Regions from separate parts of the Colwellia sp. 20A7 genome, predicted to be linked through region 2. Evidence: predicted binding sites of a transcription regulator. Region 2 holds the regulator's gene; the other holds the start of a gene.

Region 1 (11,436 bases), 1.3 Mb from region 2:
CCATACGCATGCCGTCTTTATCAGACTCGTCACGTAAAGCTGAAATACCTTCAAGACGTTTTTCTTTAACAAGTTCAGCCATTTTTTCAATCAGGCGAGCTTTGTTAACTTGATATGGTAACTCATGAACGATTATGGTTTCTTTACCTGATGTTTCGTGAACTTCAATTTCTGCACGAGCACGAATTTTTATTTTACCACGACCGGTTCGGTAAGCTTCTTCTATACCCGCTCTACCACTAATAATAGCCGCAGTAGGGAAATCAGGACCAGGAATATGCGTTAATAGTTCTTCAAACGTAATTTCACTGTTTTCTATTAAGGCTAAACAACCGTTAATAACTTCAGTTAAATTATGCGGTGGAATATTAGTTGCCATACCTACGGCGATACCTGAACCACCATTAACAAGTAGGTTAGGAATACGAGTAGGCATTACTGCTGGAATAAATTCAGTACCATCATAGTTAGGTACAAAATCAACAGTTTCTTTATCTAAGTCGGCAAGAATAGAATGCGCAATTTTCGACATTCTAATTTCGGTATAACGCATTGCAGCTGCACTATCACCATCAACAGACCCGAAGTTACCTTGACCATCAACCAACATATAACGTAAAGAAAATGATTGCGCCATACGAACAATAGTATCGTAAACAGCAGTATCACCATGTGGGTGATACTTACCTATAACATCACCAACCACACGGGCAGATTTTTTATAAGGTTTATTCCAATCATTCCCTAAAACTTCCATCGCGAATAATACGCGACGATGTACAGGTTTTAATCCATCACGAACGTCAGGCAATGCACGCCCAACAATTACGCTCATGGCATAATCTAGGTAGGATGTTTTTAGCTCATCCTCAATATTTACTGGAACTATTTCTTTGGCCAGATCTGACATATATAGACGTATCCCTTAACTTAAAATGTAACTATAAAATCACAATATTTTTATTATTATATTTTCATAAAAAATATATAAATCAACGCGGCATAATAGCACAATTTTTAGTGATGCCAAATAGCTTTATTTGTCCATTTACAAAGAGATGGCGAGCCATTGAAAAAATGATGATAAAAACAACAAATGCACAGTTAAATTGATCTAATTCATTACTTTGGCTGCTGTTTGAGCTTCGTTTACGCTTTGCTTAGCTAAAAGTTTCGTTTAGAATTGAATAATTCAAAAATTAACTAGATATAACCATGACCGAAACTAATAAAGTGCTGAATGTAAATGATGCTGAAATTGCTAAATTCGAGCAAATTGCAAATCAGTGGTGGGATTTAACTGGAGACTTTAAGCCGTTACATCAAGTTAACCCACTAAGAGTACAATTTATATGTCAACATGTTAGCGAACAACAAAGTGAACTTTTTTCTAAAAAAGTTATTGATGTAGGTTGTGGTGGTGGTATTTTATCAGAGTCTTTAGCGAAATTAGGCGCTATTGTGACTGGTATAGATATGGGCACAGAGCCGCTTAACGTCGCTAAACTGCATGCCCTTGAGTCAGGTTTAACCATTAATTACGAAAAAATAACCGCTGAAGAAAAAGCACAACAAAATCATGAAGGTTTTGACATGGTCACTTGTATGGAAATGCTTGAGCATGTGCCAGACCCTGCTTCTATCATAAATGCCTGTGCTAATTTAGTTAAACCCGGTGGTTTAGTCTTTTTCTCTACACTCAATAAAACCGTGAAATCTTATTTACTTGCTATTTTGGCCGCTGAGAAAATATTTAAATTAGTCCCTGATGGTACACATGAGCATGATAAATTTATAAAACCTTCTCAACTGATAAGTTGGGCTGAACAGTATGGGTTAAATTGTATAGATGCTAGTGGTATTCATTACAACCCAATTTCTGAGAATCATAAGTTAACTGATAGCTTAGATGTAAACTACATTTTATGCTGTAAGAAAATATAACTTACTGATTTGTTTTTTTTTCAACCAAGTTGTTCAAACTACAAACAAAACCAACTAAGCCACTGATAAATAACAAAATTAAATATTTCATTGGATTTCATATTTAATCGTTATAAAAATATAATAAAAAAAATAAAAATATTTTTAACTAATTATTTTTTTTCAAATAAAGATTGATTTTAGCAAATTACTAAAGCTTTTAACGGTACTAGGTTAGTCATTACTAACCTAATGCTATCAATGAAAAAATCAAGTTAAATTAGTACTTTTTTATCACTTGCAATAAACCCAAAACCTCATTATCTTGTGTCTATATTTACAATCTAACCCTAGATGTTGTGCATGCACTTTTTAACCAGCCTATTTATTAGACTATTTGAAAAGCAGAAACAACACAGGACTCTTTAGTGATAAATAACGTTTTAAAACTAAAGAAAACAATAACAATTTACACCACAGGCCTTTCATGACTAATAAACTTTTTGTTACCAAGCGCAATGGCGAAAAAGAACCCATCGATTTAGAAAAAATTCACCGCGTTATTGCTTGGGCTGCTGAAAATCTTGATGACGTTTCTGTTTCTCAAGTTGAATTAAAATCTCATATTCAATTTTATGATGGGATTAAAACTGCAGATATTCATGAAACTATTATTAAAGCGGCAGCAGATTTAATATCAGAAGAGACACCTGATTATCAATATTTAGCTGCCAGACTTGCAGTATTTCATCTACGTAAGAAAGCTTATGGCCAATTTGAGCCACCAAAACTATATGACCATATAGTGAAGCTGGTTGCAGCGGGTAAATATGACCAACACTTATTAGTTGATTACGACGAAAGTGATTTTGAACACATGTCGTTATTTTTAGATCACAGTCGTGATTTAAACTTCAGTTATGCTGCAGTTAAGCAACTTGAAGGTAAATACTTAGTACAGAACCGTGTTAATGGCGAAATTTATGAAAGCGCGCAGTTTTTATATATTTTAGTTGCCGCCTGTTTATTTGCTAAATACCCGAAAGAAACTAGATTAAGCTATGTTAAAGGCTTCTATAACGCCATATCAACATTTAAAATATCACTACCGACGCCTATTATGGCAGGTGTTAGAACACCTACTCGTCAATTTTCATCGTGTGTATTAATTGAATGTGATGATTCATTAGACTCTATTAATGCAACATCAAGCGCGATTGTTAAATATGTTTCTCAACGTGCAGGTATAGGCGTTAATGCAGGGCGTATTCGTGCATTAGGTAGTACTATTCGTAATGGTGAAGCATTTCATACAGGTTGTATCCCTTTCTACAAACATTTCCAAACAGCCGTTAAAAGTTGTTCACAAGGTGGTGTTCGTGGCGGCGCAGCAACGTTATTCTACCCACTTTGGCACTTAGAAGTTGAAAGCTTACTTGTACTTAAAAACAATCGTGGTGTTGAAGAAAACCGTGTTAGACATTTAGACTACGGTGTTCAATTTAATAAAGTCATGTATCAACGTCTGATTAAAGGTGGTCATATTACCCTCTTTAGTCCAAGTGATGTTCCAGGGCTTTATGATGCATTCTTTGAAGATCAAGATAAGTTTGAAGCACTTTATGTACAATATGAAAACGATGACTCGATTCGTAAAAAACGCATTAAAGCAATAGAGTTATTTACTTTATTTGCACAAGAGCGTGCGAGTACTGGTCGTATATACTTACAAAACGTTGATCACTGTAATACTCATAGTCCGTTTGACCCAAGTAAAGCCCCTATTCGTCAAAGTAATTTGTGTTTAGAAATTGCCTTACCAACTAAGCCGATGACTGATATCAACGATGAAAATGGTGAAATAGCGCTTTGTACTTTATCTGCCTTTAACTTAGGCGCAATTGAGTCTCTTGATGAACTAGATGAGTTAGCCGATTTAGCCGTACGTGCGTTAGATAGTTTATTAGATTATCAAGACTACCCTATTCCGGCAGCACGTAGTGCGAGTTTAGCGCGCAGAACGTTAGGTATAGGTGTTATTAATTATGCGTATTACTTAGCTAAAAATGGCTTATATTATTCAAACGGCAGTGCAAATAATTTAACGCATAAAACGTTTGAAGCCATTCAGTATTATTTACTGAAAGCGACTAACGGTTTAGCGAAAGAAAAAGGTGCTTGTCCTAAATTTGATGAAACGCGTCTTTCTCAAGGTATTTTACCTATTGATACTTATAAAAAGACTATTGATGATATTACTGGTGAACCGCTACATTTAGATTGGGAATCATTACGTACGAGTATTAAAAAGTATGGTGTTCGTAATTCAACCGTATCAGCTTTAATGCCATCTGAAACGTCATCTCAAATATCGAATGCAACGAATGGCATTGAGCCACCACGTGGTTTAATTAGTGTCAAAGCAAGTAAAGATGGTGTACTTAAACAAGTAGTTCCTGAATATAAAAGACTGAAAGACAACTACGAATTACTTTGGAATATTCCAAGTAATGAAGGTTATTTAGAGCTTGTTGGTATTATGCAAAAATTTGTAGACCAAACAATTTCAGCAAATACAAATTATGATCCTTCGAAGTTCGACGGTGGCAAAGTTCCAATTAAACAAATTTTAAAAGATATTTTAACCGCTTATAAACTTGGTGTTAAAACCATGTATTACCATAATACACGTGATGGTGCGAATGACGATATCGAAATGGAAGACGATAGCTGCGCTGGTGGTGCTTGTAAAATATAATTTCTAGCACAGAACATAATTAAACAAATAAAATGAATCAAGTAGGTTACTTGATTCTTTATTGCCTACTTCAGTTGTCTTGGCAATATATTAAGGAATAAAAAATAATGACGTACACCACGTTTAACCAAACACCAAATAATGCTTTACTTGAACCTATGTTTTTAGGTAATAGTGTTAATGTTTCTCGTTATGATCAGCAGCGGTATATCGCGTTTGAAAAACTAATTGAGAAGCAACTTTCTTTTTTTTGGCGACCAGAAGAAGTTGATGTTTCAAAAGATAGATCTGATTGGCAAGGTTTAACTGATTCTGAAAAGCATATTTTCATTTCAAACTTAAAATATCAAACGTTACTTGACTCTATGGCTGCACGATCAGTGAATGCAGTATTATTACCTTTAGTTTCTTTACCAGAAGTTGAAACGTGGGTAGAAACATGGGCATTTAGCGAAACGATACATTCTCGCTCTTATACCCATATTTTACGTAATTTATTTACTGATCCGGGTGAAGTTTTTGATGATATTATTGTAAACCCAGCGATTTTAAAGCGAGCGAGCAGTATTTCAAAATACTTTGATGAGGTTATTTTAACGACACAGTTATTTCAATCTCAAGGTGAAGGCTCATATGAGGTTAATGGAAAAACTATTGAGGTCACTAAGCGGAAGCTTAAAGAACGTTTATATTTAGCAATCTGCTCTGTTAATGCGCTAGAAGCGATTCGTTTTTATGTTAGCTTTGCTTGCTCATTTGCATTTGCAGAGCGTGAATTACTTGAAGGTAATGCAAAAATAATTAAATTAATAGCACGCGATGAAGCACTTCATTTAACCGGAACTCAGCATATTTTAAATAACTGGCGATTGGGTAAAGATGATCCTGAAATGAAAGAGATCAGTGCTGAAATGCATGATGCTGGCTTGAAAATATTCTTAGATGTTGTTGATCAAGAAAAAGAGTGGGCACAGTACTTATTTAAAGATGGATCAATGATCGGTTTGAATGCTGAAATATTAAATCAATATATTGAGTATATTTCAAACCAACGCCTTGCTGCTATTGGCTTTAGTGCGCCATTCAATATCAAAAGTAATCCACTTCCTTGGATGAATGCTTACTTAGTGAGTGATAATGTTCAGGTAGCGCCACAAGAAACAGAGATTTCAAGTTATTTAGTCGGTCAAGTTGATTCAACAATTGACGCTGATGACTTTGATGATTTTGATTTATAAAGTTTATTAATGCCTTTTTATGTCTGTTTCAAGTAAACCCTCTATAAAGTCAGCACCTAATATTAGTGTAAATGATAAGGTGATTGCGTTTACCGAGCCAAAACAGACTTTATTAGAATGCTTAGAGCACGCAGGTGTTGAGGTTCATTATCATTGTCGAGATGGATTTTGCGGAGCCTGTCGTGTCACATTAACCTCAGGAGAGGTAAACTACCCTGAAGGTGAACCGCTTGCCTATATTGGTGAAAATGAAATACTACCTTGCTGTTGTATACCAGTGACCAATATTAGTGTGGAAATTGATGAATAATAAAGGCATTTAAAATGTCTTTATTTTCACTGTTACTCTTCAACTATCGTGAACACATAGCACATCTAAAAGATTCAAAGTTTATATTCAAACTTAAGACATTCTGACAAAGAAAATAAGTTATTTAACAAGATATTGAGCTTTAACTTTTAAAGTATAAGAAGTTTCGCTAAAATCAATTAATCAATCTCTTCCTTAGTAATAATTATAATATGCATGCACTTTTTGAATACATTCCATTAGTTATCTTTTTTGTTGTAAATAAATTTGCCGATATTTATTGGGCTACTGGCTCACTCATCATTACCTCCGCTTTACAAATTCTTTACTACTTTATAAAAAAAGAAAAAGTACCAACGCGAAATTGGATATTTTTTGGTTTAATCGCTGTTTTTGGTGGCTTAACTATCTTTTTACATGATGATGTTTTTATTAAATGGAAAGTCACTATCATCAATGAATTTTTTGCTATTGCCCTACTCGTTAGTTATTACATTTTCAAAAAGAATATTATTAAACAATTTTTATCTGAGTCGATAAACCTTCCAGATCCAGTGTGGACTAAGCTAAATTTAGTTTGGGCGCTATTCTTTGCGTTATGTGGCGTACTTAATTGGTATGTTGCTTTTAATTTTGAATTAGAAACTTGGGTAAACTTTAAAGTATTTGGCTTAACAGGACTTATGTTTGCTTTCTCTATTATTACAATATTGTCCTTGCATAAATATATGCGTGATGACAGCGAAGATATAACGAATGCAATTGAAGATAGCATTGAAATAAATTCAAATGTAATAAGTAAACCTCAACATAACAAAGACAATGACAAAATATAGGAAATTTAATGTTTTATTTAATATATAGTGAAGACGTTATTAATAGTTTAGAAAAACGATTATCAGTAAGAGAGCTTCACTTAGCGCGTTTAACCGATCTACAAAGTGAGGGACGTTTATTAGTTGCTGGCCCATGCCCAGCCATTGATAGTAACGATCCAGGGGCCGCTGGTTTTACTGGTTCATTAATTATTGCTGAATTTGACAATTTGGAAGCAGCACAACAATGGGCAGATGCTGATCCTTACATTGCGGCGGGTGTTTATGAAAAAGTCACTGTTAAGCCTTATAAAAAAGTATTACCTAACTGATAATTGTCATTTATTTAAAATATGATTAAAAACAAACAAATCTCAAGTGCTTTACTAATTACGCATCTATTACTTTCTGATCCTGTCTACGCTCATAATGCGTTAGATGAATGCAAAAAGGTAGAGCAAACACCTAAAAGTCAGTTACATTGTCTTGATAGGCTAAAATTAGCACTTGAACATGAATTGCAAACATCTATCAATACTCATGTTTTAAATTTAGAAGAAAAAATAACACCAACATGGCGTCCTGCAGCGTTAAAGCTATTCAGACGTTCAGAAAGCGACTTTCTTTCTTTTCGAGAACATGAGTGTCGATGGCAATATTTTGCAACCCCGCCAGAACAAAGTGCAAAAATAACCTATAAACAGTGTTATATATTAATCACTCAGAACCGTATTGATCAATTAAGTAAAATATTGTAAAACAGCTCTAAAGAACTTAAATCTTAATATAAAAACCTAATACTATACATGCATATAAAAACCAGTGACTAACGTAGCTGACTTTTAATCTGCGCCTGTCTGTTGATAATGGCACAATTCTGGATAACTTGCTATAGCGGCTTTAGGGACTAGGCAAACCTGTATGGTGCTGTTTGTGCACGATTGAAACAGGGATGTTGATCACGGATAGTTTCCCCCTTTATTTTTATTATTAACACGCCAAGTTAAGAGTTGCCAACATCACAACTCTTATCAATCAGTGTTTCAAGACAAGCAGTGCTTCAAGATAAGGTGCAATATAACCGAATAGTATTAAGATATTCGGTTTGGCCGTTACAACCATTGAGGTACCTACAATACATGTTAATACACCTATCTTTGGGGATATTTGTGCTAAATACTAACTTTTTTCAAATGTATCCAGCTTTTTAAAATACATATTGAGCTTTATCAAGCCAGATTCAAGTTCAAATTTCTGAACTTTAGAGTCTTTAAATTTTTCAGCGTTAGTAAAATGTTTATTTATCATGCTTGCCATTCCTTCAAGCCCTTGACCTATTGTAGCGTTAAACTCTGTTAATAAGGGCGTTACCCTATGCCACTGTTCCTCTATCGTCGTTGGTGTTTGATAAAGCTCATGCATGATGTTAATTAATTCTAAACGTTGTTTTTGGTCCATAAAGTAAGTCCTTTTATGTTATATGTTTGAGTTTTTATTTTGTATGATGTCTATCATTATATATTGTCGGCAGTATTAATCACACCAATCACCTGTGGTAGGCATTGTAGATTATTCAAGCTCAATTGAAGAACAGTCACCGTTTGATGTATCCAATTTTAATTGAATTTTCATTCTGTTCTAAACACATTCCATCATTAGCTAGTACACCAAACTTTTTTAATGCAGCAAGTGTCATCAAGTAAGGCTTGTGATTAAAGCCTCCTTTCCACAAATTCAGGGTACTTGTCACTATTATTGCTTAAACATATCTAAGGTTTAATAAATACACCAGATAAACCGAAATCATAAAGTATGACTGAATTAGTCGACTTCTCTTCAACTAACTGGTTATTCTTAACACTAATTAATCCATCAGTAACATTAATGCTGCTTACATTGCTACTTAAAGTAAAATTAGGTAGCTCATGCAGCTCCGAATTGATGAGTTGATACCCTTTCAATACTTGCAGTTTATTACCAGCGTAATAGTTAATTAACGCATAGTCATTATCACTTTTTTCAATCAAGGTTATATCTGGTGTATGTCCCTTTAACCGGGCCGCAATAAAAGGAATGCCTTCATTAAAAGCTAAAACATAGGTATCTTGAGTAGGTAAACAAATACCCGACTTATCTTTATGAAGCAGTTTAACTTTATCAAATTTGATTGACTGCATACGCTCAGTTTTGTCATTAACTTTAATCGGTTCAATTACCTTTATGCTTAAACAGTCAGAAGCGATAGATACATGACTTGTGATTGTTAATAAAACACAAATAAAAAACTTATTTATATTCATACGTCAATTCCATATGTTTGCCAATTATGCACATACTCTTGTACTGTACCTCTGCCTAAAGGCGTGTTGTAACCTTTAAATTCTTTCAACTTATTATCGCTGTTCATTAGTTTCGTTACTTTTTGTATAAGCTCTGATTGACGTGGTTTAATTGATTCGACTACCCCAGTTAAGGAATAATGAACTTAACCGGAGAATGAAAATGACAACACGTAAAAAATATTCCAAGGAATTTAAACTTGATGCTATCTCTTTAGTCAGAGATCAAAACATTAGTATTTCTGAAGCTAGCAGGAATCTAGGGATTGGAAATCAAATGCTCGGCCGCTGGATCAAAGAAGCTGAAAATGAAGATGGTCAAGCTTTTCGAGGTAATGGAAAACTGACACCCGATCAAGAAGAAAATCGTCAATTAAAAGCGCAAGTCAAACGCCTAGAAATGGAGCGCGATATATTAAAAAAAGCGACGGTCTTCTTTGCAAAAGAAACGAAGTAAAATATTCGTTTATTACCCATCATAAGAAGATCTGGTCAGTGGTATTAATGTGCCGCGTATTGGGCGTGAAAACTAATAATTATTATAGTTATCAGAAACGTAATACAAGTAAAAAAAATAATGCAACACATCAAGAAATGATTGAGTTAATAAAGGATATTGCCAAATTCAGTGACAATACTTATGGCGAAAGGCGTATTAAAGCGGTACTGAATGCTTTGAGTTTTCCTATCAGTCGATGGAAAGTAGCCAAATTAATGAAAGAGGCAAATGTTTGGGTTCGCTATAAAAAGAAATATAAAGTCACTACTAATAGTGATCATAATAAGCCACTTTATAAAAATGAACTTGAACAAAACTTTACCACAGAGCAAGCAAATCAAGCATTTGTCGGTGATATTACTTACATTTGGACAGCAGAAGGTTGGCTCTATTTAGCCGTTGTTATTGACTTGTACTCTCGTAAAGTTGTTGGTTGGAGCATGGGGTCGAGAATGAAAGCTCAACTTGTCTGTGATGCACTAACAATGGCTATTTGGCAAAGAAGCCCTGAGAAAGGACTTATTGTTCATTCCGATCAAGGTGTTCAATACGCAAGCCACCAGTATAGACAATTACTCAATAACAATGGCTTTATTGGTAGTATGAGTAAGAAGGGTTGCTGTTGGGATAATGCCGTTGCCGAAAGCTTCTTTGGCAGCCTAAAGCAAGAGCGTGTCCACTGGAAAAATTATGAAACACGCTATGAAGCTCAACAAGATATAATGAATTACATAACCATGTGGTACAACAGTAACCGACTACACTCTTACTTAGGGTATCAAAGCCCTAATGATTTTGAATTGAAAATTAATGAGTTAGAAAAAGTAGCTTAACTAGGGTGTCTGAATTTACTTGACCAGGTCAGATCGATAAATTAGATGGTTTATCTTCTCATTACCCTCAACTGTGCCAAAAGTTGTTCTAACCTGTATTTTTTTATCTTGAAAAGAATAACAAAAAATAACAAGGACACTCGCTTATAAATCGCTCTATGACAAAACAAAAACAGAAACTAAATAATCAATCGAAATAAGTTCAATGTTTAAAATTTGAGCGACTGTCCTCGTTAATTTGTTAATTTTTAATAAGTAAACATAAAGCACTCACGGTTTAAATGAATGCTTTATGCCAGTATACATTTGCAATACTAAGTGATTAAAACTGCTTAATTAACGTATAAGGTGCATCGGCGGTTAGTCGTGTCACAATATAACTATAAGAAGAAGAATAACTTCCACGTTCAACTGCATTTGCTAAATGCAAAACTATGTCCTCAATACCATCTTGGTTATAATCACCCTTCGCCATTATTGTTAACCTTTGAATACCACCACTGTTGTCGTAATAAATAGCTTGGTCATCATTTACTGGTTCCACTTTTTTAATGTGGCTCATTTCTTCCCAGCTACTCGCTTTTGCTAAGCGGCGCTCGTCATCGTTCGAGATAATTAAAGATAACTCAGGCGGCATCTGTTTAGGCAATGCTAAACTGTGCTCAAATGAACTTAAAAAGCTTTCTTTTGAAGGCTTTAATTTCCCCATATCAGCCCACGT
Region 2 (11,436 bases):
ATGCCGGTCCAACCTCACTGGCTGAATCAATAACCACTTGCCAACGGTTTTCATTGGTTAATTTTTTTCCTTGAGATGTTAGCTTTTCCATATGCTTATGCATGTTTTCTATCATAACGATCGCTCCATCGATCATGGCACCAATCGCAATCGCAATACCACCAAGCGACATAATGTTAGCGTTAAGCCCTTGAAAATGCATAACGATAAAAGCTGTTAAAATTCCCACAGGTAAACTTACAATAGCAACCAAAGATGAACGCACATGAAACAAAAAAACAATACAAACTAAAGCGACAACACCAAACTCTTCTAGCAGTTTAAAACCTAAGTTATTTACCGCACGTTCAATCAACGCTGAACGATCGTAAACAGGCACAATTTCAACTCCCTCAGGTAGGCCCTTTTTAAGTTCTTCAAGTTTTGCTTTTACGCGATTAATCACTTGTTGAGCATTTTCACCAAAACGCATAACAACAATACCGCCAACAGTTTCGCCTTCACCATTAAGTTCGGCAATACCTCGGCGCATTTGTGGACCTGTACCAATATCGGCGACATCTTTTAACAGCAAAGGTGTACCATTTTCGTTAACACCTAAGGGAATATTTTCTAAATCATCAATACTTTTTAAATAACCTGTCGCTCGCACCATGTATTCGGCTTCAGCCATCTCGATAACTGAAGCACCAATTTCTTGATTACCTTGTTGAATAGCTTTTTGAATAAGAGAAAGCGGAATACCAAAAGCGCGGAGCTTTTCAGGATCAACATTGACTTGATATTGTTTAACCATTCCACCTAAAGCTGTGACTTCTGATACACCTGAAAGGGTTTGTAACTCATATTTTAAAAACCAATCTTGTAAACTGCGTAGCTCACTTAAATCATGTTGCCCTGTTTTATCGATAAGCGCATATAAATAAACCCAACCAACACCAGTGGCATCAGGACCTAATTGAGATTTAGCATTACTGGGTAAATTAGGCACAACCTGACTTAAATATTCAAGTACACGTGAACGAGCCCAATATAAGTCGGTATCTTCATCAAAAATCACATAAACATACGAATCACCGAAAAAAGAGTAACCTCGCACAGTAACAGCCCCAGGTACTGACAACATAGCGGTAGTCATAGGGTAAGTGACTTGCTCTTCCACCACTTGAGGTGCTTGACCTGGATAACTTGTTTTTATTATTACTTGCACATCAGACAAGTCTGGCAAGGCATCAATCGGGGTTTTATTAACAGAATATAACCCTGCAGCCACCAATAAACAGGTTGCTAGTAACACAAAAAATCGGTTTCCAACGGACCAACGAATTATAGAAGCAATCATAAATATAAACTCCTAAATTAGTGGTGTGAATGATCAATGACAGGCTTGTCATTAGACATTGGGTCATTAAGCATTTGCTCTTTAGGCGTTAAGCCATTAGACATTTGCTCATCAAGGACTTTAGTATCAGGTACTTCAATATCTATAATCTGATAACCACCCGCAGATTTTTTGTTTATTTTAACGCGAACATGTCGACCTTCTGTTAGCTGAGAAAAATCTACCGCATCTATAGCCGTAAAATCCATTGTCATTTCTGGCCAGCTCCATTCAGGAATAGGATCATGAATAAGGGTTAACATTCTGTGATCAGCCATCGTGCTTTCTACTTGAGCGTTTACCCAAACGGATGATGATTCAGAAGTTTCTTCTTCAATGTTTTCAGGTTCCATACGTTTAAAGTCAGATGTTTTACTTGATTCAGAATCCAATAAGAATTGCGCTGAGCTTACAACACTCTCACCTTCAACTAAGCCTGCTAATATTTCAACGCTGTTTTGATTATAGCGCCCAACTTTAACTTCAATAGACTTATAATTACCTTCGCCTAATGCAAGCACTACACGATTCTGGGTACCTGTTCTGATCAGTGCTTCTTTCGGGATAAGTAGCGCACTTTCATTACCTGAGGTTTGAATAGTAATTTGTCCAAACATGTTAGGTTTAAGCTCGTTGTTGGTATTATCAAATCGTAAACGTGCAATTGCTGTTCTAGTTTTAGGGTTGAGCATGGGATGTATGTGTTCGACTTTTCCTTGCCACTCTTTATTAGGTAAATAATCTAACGTCATCACAACATCATTACCCATAGCGAGTAACGAAGATTGGCGTTCGAATACTTCTGCTTTTACCCATACCTCACTCAAATCTATAATTGATAGCATCATGGTTTCAGGTTTAACAAAAACACCTTCTCTGATCGCCAAGCTTTCAACAACACCACTTTGTATTGCATAGAAAGTCACATTCTGTTGAATTTTACGTGTAGCACGTAATTTTTCAATTGCTTGATTAGGTAAGTGTAATGCTGCTAAACGATTTTTAGCTGCACTAATAAGTCGATTATTCTTACGATCTAATGCCAGTAAGAATTCTTCTTGTGCATTTACCAATTCAGGAGAATAAATATCGTATAAGGCTTGTCCTTTTGTAACAGGATCGCCTACTGCTGAGATATAAAGCGTTTCAATCCAGCCTTGTACACGAGAATGAACATTAACCAGTTTTTCTTCGTTGTAAGTGACATAACCAACAGTATTAATCATTGCGTTTAAAGGTTTTATTTCTGCTTTAGCTATCCTTACTCCTAAGTTATTTTCAACATTGGAAGAAATGCGGATTGTACCTGCACCTTCATCAGGTCCTGCGCCGCCATCATCATAAACAGGAACAAGATCCATCCCCATCGGTGACTTACCAGGTTTATCTTTTTTAAAGTTTGCGTCCATTGGAGCAACCCAATAAAGTGGTTCTTCTTCCTTTGACTCTAATGTTGTCGGACTATGTAATTTATTCATCATAGACGACATCACAATAAAACTGATTAATAAAGCTAACGTTACACCAATAATAATTCCTATTATTAAGCTCTTTTTGTTTGTTGGGTTTACGCTCATAATTTAGCACTCATGTCTGACTTCATTGCGTTATCAACAAGAAAGTAATTAATTTCTAAAATGATTTTTTGTTCTTGGGTATTAATTATTAAAAATTCGATATGAGCATTAAGCTCTGCAATACGTCCACGTACTACTTCAGAAAAATCACCTTCATTATTTGTATAGGCCGTTAGAGAAGCCTGAACTTGCTGCTGTATTTGCGGCAGCAACCGTTCTATATACAGTGTTTGCCTTTCTTTAATACGAAAAAATTGACCTTTCGCACTAGCAAAAGCCGATATCAACTGACGAATTAATAATAGTTTCTCTGTTTTGATCACTTCAGTGTTAGCAATGGCAGAGCTCACTTCTTTGTCTTGTCGGTTACCAGTAAATAAAGGAAGATCGAACACAACACCTATCGAGAAAAGATCGGCTCGGCTATTACCCAAAGAGTCATCTGCACGATAGCCATAGCTAGCATTTACGCCCCATTGTGGTTGATATTTTTGTTCCGCTAAATTTACCCCAATACGAGTAGCTTCAATATTTTTATCAACTGCTTGTACCGCCGGGTGACGAGCTAAAATTAGTGCTAACTGGCTAGGTTTTAGCTGTTTTTCATCATAAAGAGCCTCCTTCCGGTAAAGATCTAATTGCGGAAGTTCACTACTAATGAGCCTTATTAGCGTATTGTTGTTCGTATCTAAATCTTCTGATAAAGATCCTGTTGATCGATAATGGCTTAGCCATTGCTCTAGCATGCCTTGGTAACGGTTTTGCTCAAGCTTTAACTGATTTAATCTATCTTCTAACTGAGTTAATTCAAGTTGAGCACGCACAATATCAACTTGCCGTGTTCCACCTAAATTACTGCTATAACTCGATTCGGCCAACTGACTTAGCTGTTCAAACAAGCTACGGCTTGTTTCTATTAAACTAATACTTTGTTGTATTCGATATAAATCAAGCCATAAACTCCCCACCGTTACTGCAACTTTGTTTTCTCGGTCTTTACGTTTAAACGGTTGCTCTTGTGACTGCAGTTGTAATTGTTTACTGCGTATTTCCAGACTATCACCACGACCAAACATCTGAGAAACACCTACTTTTAATTGTGTCATGTTTTCTTGGTCAAAGTTAAATCCATCGGTAGGCAAGCTAGCAAAAGTAACAGACACGCTAGGATCCGGCTGTGTATTAGCAACAAAGCTTAAAGCTTCAATTGATTTTTGTTTATGACGACTGCCATCAAGCCAAGGATCATTTTTTTGCGCGATTTTAATCGCTTGAGTAAAGCTCAATCCCTGCTCAGCGGCATAACTATGACTTGAGAATACGATAATGAGCATAGCTGTAAATACAGTCATACGTTTATATAAGGCGTTATATTTATTCATACTTCTTTCTCTTTACATGCGTAAATTTTGAGAATAATTCAATTATGTTAGCTCACACATTATGAGTAATTAATGTAGAGAGACACGGTTTATAAGAATTTTAGGCACAAGTGTGCCATGAAGTTACGAAATGGGTGGACGATATAGTGAAGAGCTAGATTGTGATTTATTTAGAGAGGGGAACTGTGTAATTTTTTTATCTGAAAAAACTTTGGAGTTAAGCGATGTATTCAGTAAAAATGAAAGGCTTAAGCAACCATTACTAGGGCATTTACAATCATCTTGGCAGCAATCCATTGTAGCCATCATCGCTGTTTTTTTATCACTATCATCAAGTAACATCTGATCATGAGACATCATTGGCATTGTATTCGCCATATCCCCATCAACACAAGAAGCACCAGAATAAGACATAGCAGTGCTTGCCATTGCTTGACCGATAAAGGCCACTAGCATCAGCATCACTATAACTATGTTGTTACGTACTGGTTTCATGTGATATTACTATTTGTGTTTCGTGTTAATGATTGAATGTAACGCTATAGGATCTTATAGCCAGTAGGCTAAGCTAGCAAAAATAAGCTAGCTATAAACAAGACCCTATCCCCTTACTTTTACTTTCATCAGAAAGCAAAAATACTTTAAAGCAAGTATATACCCGTTATCATTCAAGATGCAGGTTTCAGTGGGAACTAAAAACAATTTAGGCAAGGCATTAAGTTTACGTCATGGTTATTCCCTTACTAAAGTTAATAACGCAGCATAAATTGTTTTTAGACCCATCGAAGAAACGCTTGAGCAACATCACTTCTTCGTTAGTGCTTTTTATAAGGGAACGACCATTATTACAAAGCACTGCCTTGAATTGATATCGCTCAAGCACTCTGAAATACGCATCTTGATTGGTAACGGGTATAGGTTTATTACTCAGGAATATATTCAACAACCTCTAAACCAAAACCAGAAAGTGAATGATATTTAGTTTGTGAGCTTAACAAGCGCATTTTACTCACACCTAAGTTTGCCAGTATTTGTGAGCCAACGCCAACATTGCGAGAGCCAACATGACGGCTAACTTCTTTTACTGATTCGCCAGCATCAATTTTAGCGTACTTTTCAACTAAGTTAATTAATTCTGCTGCTGATTCATGTTTACCTAATAGTACTAGAACACCGCCTTCTTTCGCTATTTTTTCTAAGGCACTTGCCATAGGCCATTTTGCTACGCTTTCACGCTGGCTAAATAACAAATCTCTAAAAGTATTTTCTAAATGCACTCTTACTAACGTTGGTTCATCAGCTTTAATTTCGCCTTTGGTTAAAGCAAAATGTGCTTGTCCATCGATAGTATCTTTAAATACGATTAAATCAAACTCACCAAAAGCGGTCGGTAATTTACATTGCGATACACGTTCAATAGTTGTTTCTGTCTCATTTCTAAATTCAATAAGATCAGCAATCGTACCCATTTTTATACCGTGCTTTTCTGCAATAATTTCTAAATCTGGACGACGCGCCATGGTGCCATCTTCATTTAAAATTTCAACAATAACGGCTGCCGGCTCTAAATTGGCCATACGTGCCAAATCAACACTCGCTTCAGTATGTCCTGCACGGTTAAGTACGCCACCATCTTTAGCAATTAAAGGAAAAATATGTCCAGGCTGAACAATGCTTAAATGCGTTGCATCTTTAGCTACTGCAGCTAGCACTGTTGTTGCTCTATCGCCTGCTGAAATACCGGTGGTAACACCTGTCGCCGCTTCAATTGAAACAGTAAAGTTTGTACTAAACTGTGCGTCATTTTTATCTACCATCAAAGGTAATTTTAACTCTTCACACTTTTCTTGCGTCATTGGCATACAAATAAGCCCACGACCATGAGTTGCCATAAAGTTAATTGCAGCTGGAGTTACCATTTCTGCAGCCATGATGAAGTCACCTTCGTTCTCTCGGTCTTCATCATCCATTAAAATAACCATTTTACCTAAAGCAATATCGTCGATTATTTCTTGTGGGGTATTTAAATTCATTAGGTTCTCTTTGATTACTTGTTGTTGATTACTTATTTGATAATAATTTTTTAAAATACTTAGCTATAAAGCTAAGTTATTTATTATTTAATAAAGCCTGACTTTTTCAATAAAGATTCTGTCACATTTGATTTAACAGCTGGCATTTCAGTTGCTTCTTTTGTAAGTAAACGCTCTAAATATCGTGCGATTAAATCTACTTCTAAGTTAACTTTTGTACCCACTTTATAATGGGCAAAAACTGTTTCTTTCACAGTGTGCGGCACAATCGTTAATCTAAATTTACTATTTGAACTCTCGTCTAACGCATTAACAGTTAAACTTGTACCATCAACAGTTACTGAGCCTTTTTCTGCAATATAATGAGCTAGTTCTGTAGGCATTGAAAGCCAGTATTCAATACTATTACCGTTATTAATAATCGATAAAATTTCACTCACACCATCAACGTGCCCTGACACCATGTGCCCGCCAAAACGGGTACTTGCTAACATAGCTTTTTCTAAATTAACTTGCATACCAACATTATAATGAGCAAAGCCAGTACGCTGTAATGTTTCATTTGATACATCAGCACTATAACTATTTTGATCAAATTCAACAACCGTTAAGCAAATGCCATTAGTAGAAATGGAATCACCTAATTTAACATCGCTCATATCAAGGTTATTACTAGCAATAACTAAGCGCGCTCCTTGAGCATTTATATTTATTGCTTTAATAGTGCCAATGGCTTCAATAATTCCGGTAAACATAGCTACTCTCATTTATTTTATAGTTAGATATATTATTTAAGACTCTGTTGCTGAAATAATATCTATTTAGATGCTGTCTTTTTCTAGTGTTGCTGTAATTCGAATATCACAACCTACTTGGCGTACGTCGGTAATCGATAATGATTTAGCCTCTAGTAATTTATTCACATTCGGCATTTCGACTAAACTTTTACCCTCAGCCCCCATAAGTTTAGGAGCTTGGTATAAAATTAACTCATCAACTAAATCTTGTTCTATAAAAGCTCCCGCTAAGCGAGCTCCAGATTCAATTAATACATCATTCAAACCGCGTTCGGCTAATAATATCAATAACGCAGCTAAATCAATATTGTCTTGTCCTGATTCAGTCTTCACCGTAGAAACTTGGACCTGTTCTACGAAATGCGGCCATTTATGGATGTTTTCAAGGTCTATTTCATCTAATTCTCTTCGAACCAGAATAACCGGTGATGCTTGTTTAAAAAAATCTAACTCAGGTGTAAGCCTGTTACGACTATCAATAACAACTCTTACTGGCTGGCGAACCGTATCTTCAGGGTAGCTATCTTTTAATCTTCCTAACTCAGACCAACGTACTGTCATTTTAGCATTGTCAGTTAAAATTGAATCTGCACCCGAAATTACAGCACAGCTTTGCGCTCTCAATTTTTGTACATCACATCTTGCGTCGCTTGAAGTAATCCACTTGCTTTCACCACTTTTCATCGCGGTTTTACCATCAAGACTCGCCGCTAACTTAACCCGAACATAAGGTAAAGAGTGAGTCATGACTTTAATAAAGCCAAGATTTAGCGCTTTTGCGTCACTTTCTAAAAGCCCAAATTCAGCTTGAACCCCTGCTTGTTGAAGCATTGCTAAACCACGACCCGAAACTTCAGGATTAGGATCAACCATAGCGGCAACAACCCGTTTTACTTTGGCATTAATTAACCCTTGGGCACAAGGTGGTGTTCTACCAAAATGACTGCACGGCTCTAAAGTAACATAAGCGGTTGCACCTTCAATAAGGTGAGGGTAATTAAGTTTAGCATCAAGTAATGCATTAACTTCTGCATGACCCTGCCCTGTTTTTTGATGAAAGCCGGTGCCAATTACTTGCTCTTTACCGTCAAGCTTATTAACCAGTACACAACCTACTCGAGGATTTGGTGATGTTGTATAACGCCCTTGTTTAGCAAGCTGAATTGCTAATGCCATGTATTGATAATCTTGTCTGCTATACATTTGATCATTACAAGTTGTTGTTAATTCTTTTTTTGTCGGCGATTTATTTACCAATTTTCCCTCTCCTTGGACTTTCTTTTCCTAGGCGAGCTATTTCATCAGCAAATTCACTAATATCTTCAAAGGACAAATAAACAGAAGCAAAACGTAAATAGGCAACTTTGTCTAATTCTTTTAGCTGAGTCATCAACAAATTACCCAGCATTTCACTCGTAATTTCTCGCTCACCTGTTGCACGCATTTGTGATTTTAATTTATTAATCGACAGTTCTACTTGTTCAGTACTGACGGGACGTTTCTCTAACGCTCGCATTAAACCACTGCGCATTTTATCTTCGTTGAACGGTTCACGTGTACCATCTCGTTTGATAATACGAGGCATAACTAATTCAGCTGTTTCAAAAGTTGTATAACGTTCATGACAAGATAAGCATTGACGACGACGTCTGATTTGATGACCGTCTGAAACTAAACGAGAGTCTATGACTTTAGTTTCCTGTGCACTACAAAATGGACAAAACATGGTTTACCTGCGATACGTGAATAAGTTTCATACGACAAGTTCGAAAAATAAATACAAAAATGGCCGCTAATTGCGACCATTTTAATATAAATTCACAATAATTTGTGAATTAGTTTAACTTAAAAAAGCTAATGACTGACTACTTGTATACAGGGAAACGTGAACATAGCTCTTTAACGCTTTCTTGTACCTTAGCAATAGTTTCTTCATTGTTGATATCATCTAAAATATCACAAATCCAACCTGTTAATGCTTTAGTTTCTTCAGTACCAAAACCACGACGACTAATAGCAGGAGTACCCAAGCGCAAACCGCTAGTAACAAACGGAGAACGAGGATCGTTAGGTACTGAGTTTTTATTAACAGTAATGTGTGCTTTACCTAAAGCAGCATCAGCATCTTTACCTGTAATATCTTTATCAATCAAATCAAGTAACAATAAGTGATTTTCAGTGCCATTTGATACAACTTTATAACCACGTTCTTGTAATACCGCAACCATAGCTTTGGCATTATCAAGTACACTTTGTTGATACACTTTAAATTCTGGTTGTAGTGCTTCTTTAAATGCAACCGCTTTAGCAGCAATAATGTGCATTAATGGGCCACCTTGGCCACCAGGGAAAACGGCACTATTTAACTTTTTATAAATAGCTTCATCATCACAGCCAGAAATAATTAAACCACCACGAGGGCCCGCTAATGTTTTATGTGTAGTTGTAGTTACTACATGCGCGTGTGGTACAGGATTAGGGTATAGACCTGCAGCAACAAGACCAGCAACGTGTGCCATATCAACGAAGAAATATGCTCCAATGCTGTCAGCAATTTTACGCATACGTGCCCAATCAACAACACCTGAGAAGGCAGAAAAACCACCGATGATCATTTCAGGCTTGTGTTCATTAGCTAAACGTTCAAGTTCATCATAGTCAATATCACCAGTTTCTGGGTGAAGACCGTATTGAAAAGCTTCATAAGATTTACCAGAAAAGCTTACACTAGCACCATGAGTTAAATGACCGCCATGGGCTAAGCTCATGCCTAATACTTTTCCGCCAGGTGATACAAGTGCTTGAAAAACAGCAGCATTCGCTTGAGAACCTGCATGTGGTTGTACGTTGGCATAAGTAGCACCAAACAACTCTTTTGCACGATCAATTGCTAATTGCTCAGCAATATCAACAAATTCACAACCACCGTAATAACGTTTGCCAGGGTAACCTTCGGCATATTTGTTAGTTAATTGTGAACCTTGTGCTTCAAGTACGCGAGGACTACAGTAGTTTTCTGAAGCAATTAACTCTATGTGCTCTTCTTGACGCACAACTTCTTGGCTCATTGCTTGATATAGTTCCGCATCAAAATCGGCAATATTCATATCACGTGTAAACATGTTTTTTCCCTTCTTTGCAAATATAAAAGTCAGCACTAGGCTGAAACGATATTTAAGCAAATAACAGAATTTACTTAAACATTCAAAAAATAATGGCGGTATTCTGCCTTAATTTTACCTAGTTGTACACGGTAAAACGAGCAAGCCTTAGTGTATTTAGCACTGCTTTATAGCGTATAATTGTTAAGTGAATGTCTCTTAACAATAGAATAAAAGTTTTCACTAAAAAAAAGAATATACCTAAAACTGTAAAACAATAGCACAGCAAAATATTAAACACCAAATAAAAATCATACCGAATAATAACCCATCAAACCTATATATATCGAAATTATAGTTGGTCAGTGCAAGCGCTATGTCCATAAAGAATATCTAGATAGAGTTAAGCTCTGATAACTCCTTAACACGCTTCTTTTGAAACCAATGTGTTATTAACCATATCATCAGAATAAAAATATGAGTAATAATAAAGGGAGGCCAAAGTGACTTCTCTGACTCTTCAATTGTTGCGTAAAGGTACCAATTAACTAGAGGTAGAAATAACCAACAAGACAGTTTAGTTAATTTAATATATTTAATTGAAGATTGAACTCCTGCAATAGCATTAGTAACCGCTTTATCTGGGCTATCACAACTCTGTTGCCAAATATTCAGTCGTATTTTTATTTCATAATAAACAAAGATTACTGACGCTACACCTCCAAAGGATAAGTAAGTGATATTTGCGGTACTCCAGTCACCTTGATACAAGCCGACAAATAGCATAATAAAAATACCTACTGTAGCGATGACATTCAGCCCCAACAACAACTTAGCTAGTAAGGTTCGTTTTTTAGTTTGTTTTAATAACTTTTGAATATCTACTTTTTCAAAAGGTTGATCTTGCCAATCTTGAGAAAGTATTAGCCAACTTTCATCTAGTGGTTGTTCATCAAATAAAGGGGGTTCATTATCTGGAGTTGATGAAGTATTGCTTTTAGATAATGAAAGAACATCTATCTTTTTCGGCTTAACAACCATAGTACGATCTGGGTCTATTTTGTTAGACTTTGTCGACGATCTATCTTCATTTTCAAATGGTGTTTTATCCATTTTCTGATCCCTCCAACAACTGGGTTAATAATGTTTTAGCGCGTTGTAACCT

Evidence for each region. Region 2 encodes NrdR, which represses ribonucleotide reductase genes. Its sites were predicted from a motif close to AAACACNANATNTNGTGTTT; they were not measured.
Region 1: the regulator NrdR is predicted to act here: its motif matches at 2,269-2,288, upstream of nrdA (class 1a ribonucleoside-diphosphate reductase subunit alpha).

Annotation. Positions count from the first base shown of each region.
Region 1 covers NZ_CP047130.1:2,097,583-2,109,018, reverse strand. The annotation lists gene gyrA (DNA topoisomerase (ATP-hydrolyzing) subunit A) at 1-910, opposite strand, end outside; gene ubiG (bifunctional 2-polyprenyl-6-hydroxyphenol methylase/3-demethylubiquinol 3-O-methyltransferase UbiG) at 1,216-1,944, shown strand; gene nrdA (class 1a ribonucleoside-diphosphate reductase subunit alpha) at 2,411-4,681, shown strand; gene nrdB (class Ia ribonucleoside-diphosphate reductase subunit beta) at 4,789-5,919, shown strand; gene yfaE (class I ribonucleotide reductase maintenance protein YfaE) at 5,939-6,229, shown strand; gene GQS55_RS09090 (septation protein A) at 6,442-7,065, shown strand; gene GQS55_RS09085 (YciI family protein) at 7,074-7,376, shown strand; gene GQS55_RS09080 (lysozyme inhibitor LprI family protein) at 7,398-7,802, shown strand; gene GQS55_RS09075 (hypothetical protein) at 8,224-8,502, opposite strand; gene GQS55_RS09070 (hypothetical protein) at 8,814-9,344, opposite strand; one part of gene GQS55_RS09065 (IS3 family transposase) at 9,547-9,790, shown strand; one part of gene GQS55_RS09065 (IS3 family transposase) at 9,790-10,715, shown strand; gene GQS55_RS09060 (hypothetical protein) at 11,038-11,436, opposite strand, start outside.
Region 2 covers NZ_CP047130.1:833,202-844,637, reverse strand. The annotation lists gene GQS55_RS03690 (efflux RND transporter permease subunit) at 1-1,342, opposite strand, end outside; gene GQS55_RS03685 (efflux RND transporter periplasmic adaptor subunit) at 1,360-2,958, opposite strand; gene GQS55_RS03680 (TolC family protein) at 2,955-4,340, opposite strand; gene GQS55_RS03675 (hypothetical protein) at 4,464-4,835, opposite strand; gene ribB (3,4-dihydroxy-2-butanone-4-phosphate synthase) at 5,264-6,373, opposite strand; gene GQS55_RS03665 (riboflavin synthase) at 6,457-7,128, opposite strand; gene ribD (bifunctional diaminohydroxyphosphoribosylaminopyrimidine deaminase/5-amino-6-(5-phosphoribosylamino)uracil reductase RibD) at 7,195-8,373, opposite strand; gene nrdR (transcriptional regulator NrdR) at 8,417-8,896, opposite strand; gene glyA (serine hydroxymethyltransferase) at 9,036-10,292, opposite strand; gene GQS55_RS03645 (hypothetical protein) at 10,665-11,384, opposite strand; gene GQS55_RS03640 (RNA polymerase sigma factor) at 11,377-11,436, opposite strand, start outside.